Regions from separate parts of the Arthrobacter sp. TJ-58 genome, predicted to be linked through region 1. Evidence: riboswitches for the same ligand, from Rfam matches in the RefSeq annotation. Region 1 holds a riboswitch; the other holds the start of a gene.
What was found. Region 1 has a riboswitch for S-adenosylmethionine ahead of AC4D2W_RS14360 (methionine ABC transporter ATP-binding protein). Riboswitches for the same ligand answer to the same signal wherever they lie in the genome.

Region 1 (3,200 bases):
GGCTCCGGCGCTGAAATCGCGGAGGAGCTGATCCGCTGGCAGGAGGAGACCGACGTCGACGGCTTCAACTTGGCCTACGCCATCACGCCGGGGACCTTTGAGGACATCGTGGAATTTGTGGTGCCCGAACTGCAGAAGCGCGGCGCCTACCGGACCGGGTACACGCCGGGCACGCTGCGCAACAAGTTGTTCGGAGCCGGAGACAAGCTGCCTTCCGAACACCGCGGCGCCTCCTTCCGCCGGCAGCCGGCAGCCGCGGGCCGGTAAGTTGCGGGTTGGGCAGTTGCCGGACAGTCAGTTGTCGGCCAGGCAGCTGCCGGCCGGTCAGCCGGGGGCCGCTTCCGGGGGCGGGTTCCCGGCGGGGGCATTGACCGGGGACGGAGCGTCTCCTTACGTTTGAAGGGTCCGCAGTGCCCCTCCCGCGAGCAGGAGTCCGTCATGGAACCTTCCCCCAGTGCCTCCGGAATGGCCCTTTCCGCCGACGGCACCCAGATCGCCTGGTCCCGGCAGGGTGACGGACCGCCGCTGGTGATCGTGGATCCGCTGACCTCGGACCGGAACAGCTCCGGCACCCGTGCGCTGGCGAATCTGCTGTCCGAGAACCACACGGTGTACACGTACGACCGCCGCGGGCTGGGTGAGAGCGGGCTCGGCGAGGAGTACACCGCCGAGTCCGACGTCGATGACCTGCTGGCCGTGGTGCAGGTGGCCGGCGGCACCGCAGACCTCTACGGCTTTGCGTCGGGGGCGTTCCTGGCTCTGCGGGCCGCCGAGGAATCCGCCGTCATCACCCGCGTTGTGGCACTGGAACCGGCCCTGGCCCTGGATGAAGGCGAGGATGAGCTGCTGGTGATGCAGACGGAACTGGAAGGACTCGGCGGCGTCCAGGTCCCCGTGCTGGTCCTTGCCGGAAGCACCAGCGGGGATGAGACCCGCGACCTCGCCCGCCGGGCAGCCGATGCCCTGGACGAGGGAGAGTTCCAGCTGGTGGAGGGCGATGTATCCCGGGTGCCGGACGCCGCCCTGGCCGACGCCATCGAATCCTTTCTCGGCTGATCACACCGGCCGGGCGTAAGCTGGAGCCCCATTCCAGCACTCCGCCGAAGGACAGCAGATGCCGCACGTCAACGACCCCGCAGTTATCGAATCCCTCCTGAAGAACAAGGGCCGCTGGGCCGTGGTGGGCCTGTCCAACAACCCGCTGCGCACCGCCGTCGGCGTGTCCCGCTATATCCAGGACCACCTGGGCATGGAGATCATCCCGGTGAGCCTCAAGGGCGACGACGTACACGGCAACAAGGGCTACCGGAGCCTGAAAGAGGTTCCCGGCCACATCGACGTCGTTGACTGCTTTGTGAATTCTTCCCGCGTGGGCGCCATTGTTGACCAGGCCATCGAGGTGGGGGCCAAAGCCGTGTGGCTGCAGCTGGGCGTCATCGACGAGGCCGCGGCGCAGCGGGCGGCCGACGCCGGACTGGACGTTGTCATGAACACCTGCCCGGTCATCGAGGCACCGCACTTCGGCCTGTAGCCCACTGCCGCCCCGGGCACTCTTTCTTCCCCGGACCTCTCACCTGCCCTGCCGCGGACGCCCTCATCCGCTGTGGAACTCCAAGATGACGCCGGGCAGGTCATGATTCGCAATGCTTCGCCGCATCATGACATCTGATTGCGCATCTGCACTGCCCCGGCGACCATGGAACCTGTAACCATCCAGAGCGGCTGAGAGACCTGGCTCCGTGACGCCGCAGCAACCCTTCCGCGATCCTGCGGAGCAAGGGTGCTACCGCCAGGACCGATGGAGAAGCACCCGCTTTCGCCCGGTCCCCTGCAGTGCGCTCCGGCGCACCGCCGGCGGTCCGGCCTGCGGCGGCACCTCTTCTCGGGCTTGGACCCAGGAGGAACACATGATCCGGATTGAGAATGTCTCAACCGTCTTTGACACCGGCGGGCAGCAACTGACCGCCGTCGACAACGTCTCACTGAACATCGGCCGCGGAACCATCCAGGGCATCATCGGGTTTTCCGGTGCCGGCAAATCCACGCTGCTGCGCAACATCAACCTGCTGGAGCGGCCCACATCCGGGCGCGTGCTGGTGGACGGAGTGGACCTGGTGGGCCTCACGCCGCTGGAGCTGCGCAAACGCCGCCACGGCATCGGCATGATCTTCCAGCACTTCAACCTGCTCAGCAATCTCACCGCGGCCCAGAACGTTGAACTGTCGCTGAAGTTCGCGGGAATCGGGAACTCGGCCGAGCGCCGCAAACGTGCGCTGGAAGCACTGGAAATTGTTGACCTGCCGGAGAAGGCCGGAACGTATCCGGCCAAGCTTTCCGGCGGGCAGAAGCAGCGCGTCGCCATTGCCCGCGCCCTCGCCACCAAACCCAAGGTGCTGCTCTGCGACGAACCGACTTCCGCCGTCGACCCCCGGACCACGGCCTCGGTGCTGCAGTACCTGGCGGACGTCAACGCGCGCTTTGGCATCACCATTGTGGTGGTCACCCATGAAATGAACGTCATCAAGGCCATCGCTGAGAACGTTGCCGTCATGGAAGAGGGCCGGGTGGTGGAACAGTTCGATCTGAGTGAGCTGAAGCGCCCCGCGTTCAGCCCTGCCACGTCGATTGGACGCTACCTGGTGTCGGACGAGATCCGGCTTGAGCGGCCCGCAGCCCACGGCAAGGGGGCCCTCCATGTTTGACCGCATCCTTGAAGTCTGGCCCGAACTGCTGGCCGCGCTGGGAGAGACCGGCACCATGCTGATCATTGCCATTCCGCTGGCCGTGCTGCTGGGAACCCCGCTGGGGGTGCTGCTGTACGCCGTCGGACCCCACGGACTGTCACCCCGGCCCAAGCTGCACCGGATCCTGGACACGCTGGTGAACCTGGTGCGCTCCTTTCCCTTCCTTATCCTGCTGATCGCCATCATTCCGCTGACCCGGCTGCTGGTGGGAACCACCATCGGCACGGCAGCCGTGATCGTGCCGCTGACCATCAACGCGGTGCCCTACTTTGCCCGCTTCGTGGAACAGAACATCACCTCACTGGGCGGCGGCGTGGTGGAAGCGGCGCGTTCAATGGGAGCCGGCCGGCTGCAGATCGTCCGCGACGTGCTGCTCGTCGAGGCCCGCCCGGGCCTGATCAGCTCGGTGACGATCATGACCGTCAGCTTCATCTCCTACTCCGCCATGGCCGGGCT
Region 2 (3,200 bases), on a different contig from region 1:
ATGCGCATGGTCGAAGAGGGCGTGGCCTCCGCCGAAGACATCGACGCTGCCATGGTGCTGGGTTACAAGCACCCCACCGGCCCGCTGCGCACCACCGACATCGTGGGCCTGGATGTGCGCCTGGGCATCGCCGAGTATCTGGCGTCCACGCTCGGCCCGCGCTTCGAACCGCCGCAGATCCTCCGTGACAAGGTGGCCCGCGGGGAGCTCGGCCGCAAATCCGGCAAGGGCTTCTTTGACTGGTCCTAGCCGGCTGTCATGAGCAGCCGCGACGTCCACTGGGAGGGCGCCGCCAACGCACGGGACCTGGGCGGGATCCCGGTCGCCGGCGGCGGCGCCGTCCTCCCGGGCCGGATCTTCCGCATGGGGCGGTCCGAATGGCTCACCACGCGGGGCTGGGAACAGGCCCGCGCCGCCGGAGTCCGCACCGTCGTCGACCTCCGCAACGAAGAGGAGCAGGGACGCAGGGACACCGATCCGTTGCCGGACGCGGAGGCTGCCGCAGGAATCACGTTCCTCACCGGGCCCACGCAGGAAGCGAAGGATCCGGAGTTCACCGCGCTCACCGGCCCCTACATGGACTCCCCGCGCTTCTACCGGGAGAACCTGCGCCGCTGGCCGGAGAAGATCGCCGCTGTTCTGCGTGCCATAGCGGAGGCCGGTGACGGTGGGGTGGTGATCCACTGCTCTGCCGGCCGGGACCGCACCGGACTCGTCGCCATGCTGCTGCTGCAGCTGGCCGGGGCCTCGCCTGAAGCCATCGCCGACGACTACGAACAGGCGGTCCGCGGCATCAACGCCTTCCACACCACGCAGGTGCATCCGCGGGAAAAACCGCTGACGGCGGAGCAGGAAGACGCGCGGGTGGCCGACGGCCGGAAGGAACTGCTCCGCGCCCTGGACGGTTTTGACGCGGAGCAGTACCTCCGCTCAGCTGGGCTTAGCCCCGCTGAGCTTGGGCGTCTTCGGAGTCGTTTGCGTTGAGCTGTTTACAGGGATGGACCCTTTCCGGCGTCGCCAAGTAGAAAAAAGAGCGCCGTGCGGGGCTGTCAAAGCCTCCGGGCACCAGCAGCGACGAATAGCGTGTGCACCACTGCACCTGGCCGTTGGAATGGGCCAGCGCCTGCGCCAGGGAGGGCAGGTCGTGGAACCACATCAGCTGCTGCTCGCCGTCCACGACCAACTGAATCAGGTCCAGATCGAGATCGACGTAGGCCTGGGCATCCACCCAGTCATCGTAAACAGCCAGGCGCTTGCCGTGAATGAGGTGGACGTTGTGGCCGGGGGTGTAGCTGATGCAGCGGGCGCCACTGGAGATACTCACAGTGTGTTCCTTTACGGTTTGTCCTTGCCCGCACCGGTTGGCCGCGGGCCGCTTCGTCATCCGAACCACCCGCCGAACAGTGGGGTTGGTGTGAGGCCAGTCGGAGCTTTTACAGACCCGGATTCCTCCGGGCGTGTTGGCCACCTCTCGTGAAGCTGAGACAACCATAGCGCATGCCGGTGACAGTCGGGAACTGTCACCGGACCGGAGGCATCAGCGCCAGCCCGCCGCGGGTGCCACGTGCTTCACCAGGCTCTCCAGCAGCTGCGCGTTGTATTCCACGCCCAGCTGGTTCGGCACCGTAATAAGCACGGTGTCGGCGGCCTGGACCGCGGCATCGGCAGCAAGCTGCGCGGCGATTACATCCGGTTCACCGATGTAGCTCTTGCCGAACCGGGCCAGCCCGCCGTCCAGCCGGCCCACCTGGTCACGGGAATCCGTCTGGGCCCGCAGCCCGAAGTACCGGTGGTCGGTCTCGGTCACCAGCGGAATGACGCTCCGGCTGACCGAGACAAGCCCGGTGCCCTCGTGGCCGGCGTCGGCCCGCGCTTTGCGGAACACCTGAATCTGCTCCGCCTGGAGCTGGTCAAAGGGCACCCCGGTGTCCTCCGTTAGCAGAGTGGAGCTCATCAGGTTCATGCCCTGCTCGCCGGTCCACTTGGCGGTGGCCCGCGTTCCGGATCCCCACCAGATTCGTTCGCTGAGCCCCGGGGACTGCGGTTCAACCGCCAGCGTTCCGGAGCTGCCGGTCATGACCGGATCTGCCGCAGCGAGGCCTGCGCCGGCAATCGCAGCCCGGAACACCAGGGTGTGCTTGCGGGCCTCGTCCGCGTCGGTGCTTCCCGCATCCGGAACATAGCCAAAGGCCTCGTAACCGCGCAGGGCCGGCTCGGGGGAACCGCGGCTCAGGCCCAGCTGCAGCCTGCCGCCGCTGATCAAATCCGTGGCCGCGGCTTCTTCCGCGAGATACAGCGGATTTTCATAACGCATGTCGATGACCGCGGTACCCAGTTCAATCCGGCTTGTCCGTGCGGCCATGGCGGAAAGCAGCGGGAACGGTGCAGCGAACTGCGGGGCGAAATGATGAACGCGCAGGAACGCGCCGTCTATCCCCAGCTCCTCCGCCGCAACCGCCAGCTCGACGGTCTGCAGCAGGGCATCCCGGGCGGTACGGACAAAAGAACCCTGCACATCGCGGTAGTGTCCAAAGGACAGGAAACCGATTTTCTTCATGTTCAGGAACAGCACCGGTTTCCGAGGAGATATTCCCGGCTTCCGCCCGGCGGCGGCCGTCAACGGAAAGGCAGACAGCATGCACCTGACCATCGTCCCCGGCATCGGCGGTTCCAACGATGAGCACTGGCAAAGCCGGTGGCAGGCTGACGCTCCGGATATGTCCCGGATTTCGCCGTCGTCGTGGGACGACCCGAACTTGGAGAACTGGATGGACGCGCTGGATGCTGCCGCCGGGTCCCGGAACGGCGACACCATCCTGGTGGCCCACAGCCTGGGCTGCCTGGCTTCCGCGGAGTGGCTGCTGCGCAATCCGGACGGCGCCCGGGGCGTGCTGCTGGTTGCGCCGCCGGACCCGGCCGAGCCCGCCTTCCCGGACACCGCCGGCTCATTCCGCGATCCGAGGCTGGAACCGCTGCCGGTGCCCGGGCTGCTGATCGCCAGCGAGAACGATCCCTACTGCACGCTCCCCGGCGCCCGGCTGCTGGCCCAGGCCTGGAACATTCCGGTGATCGACGCCGGCCCGCTTACCCACATCAACGATGAAAGCGGCATCGGGAACTGGCAGCAGGGCCGGGACCTGCTGACCGCCTTCGCCGCGGGGCTGGGCGTTTCCATTCCCCTTACCTGTTAGTCGGGTAAG

Region 2: another riboswitch for S-adenosylmethionine. It lies ahead of AC4D2W_RS07530 (hypothetical protein); the one in region 1 lies ahead of AC4D2W_RS14360 (methionine ABC transporter ATP-binding protein).

The regions. Positions count from the first base shown of each region.
Region 1 is NZ_JBZCNM010000004.1:157,875-161,074, forward strand. Features, by position in the region: gene AC4D2W_RS14345 (LLM class flavin-dependent oxidoreductase) at 1-267, shown strand, start outside; gene AC4D2W_RS14350 (alpha/beta fold hydrolase) at 439-1,056, shown strand; gene AC4D2W_RS14355 (CoA-binding protein) at 1,115-1,531, shown strand; SAM riboswitch class I at 1,707-1,805, shown strand; gene AC4D2W_RS14360 (methionine ABC transporter ATP-binding protein) at 1,908-2,702, shown strand; gene AC4D2W_RS14365 (methionine ABC transporter permease) at 2,695-3,200, shown strand, end outside.
Region 2 is NZ_JBZCNM010000002.1:290,447-293,646, forward strand. Features, by position in the region: gene AC4D2W_RS07520 (3-hydroxyacyl-CoA dehydrogenase family protein) at 1-249, shown strand, start outside; gene AC4D2W_RS07525 (tyrosine-protein phosphatase) at 259-984, shown strand; gene AC4D2W_RS07530 (hypothetical protein) at 941-1,324, opposite strand; SAM riboswitch class IV at 1,340-1,479, opposite strand; gene AC4D2W_RS07535 (LLM class flavin-dependent oxidoreductase) at 1,538-2,557, opposite strand; gene AC4D2W_RS07540 (RBBP9/YdeN family alpha/beta hydrolase) at 2,556-3,191, shown strand.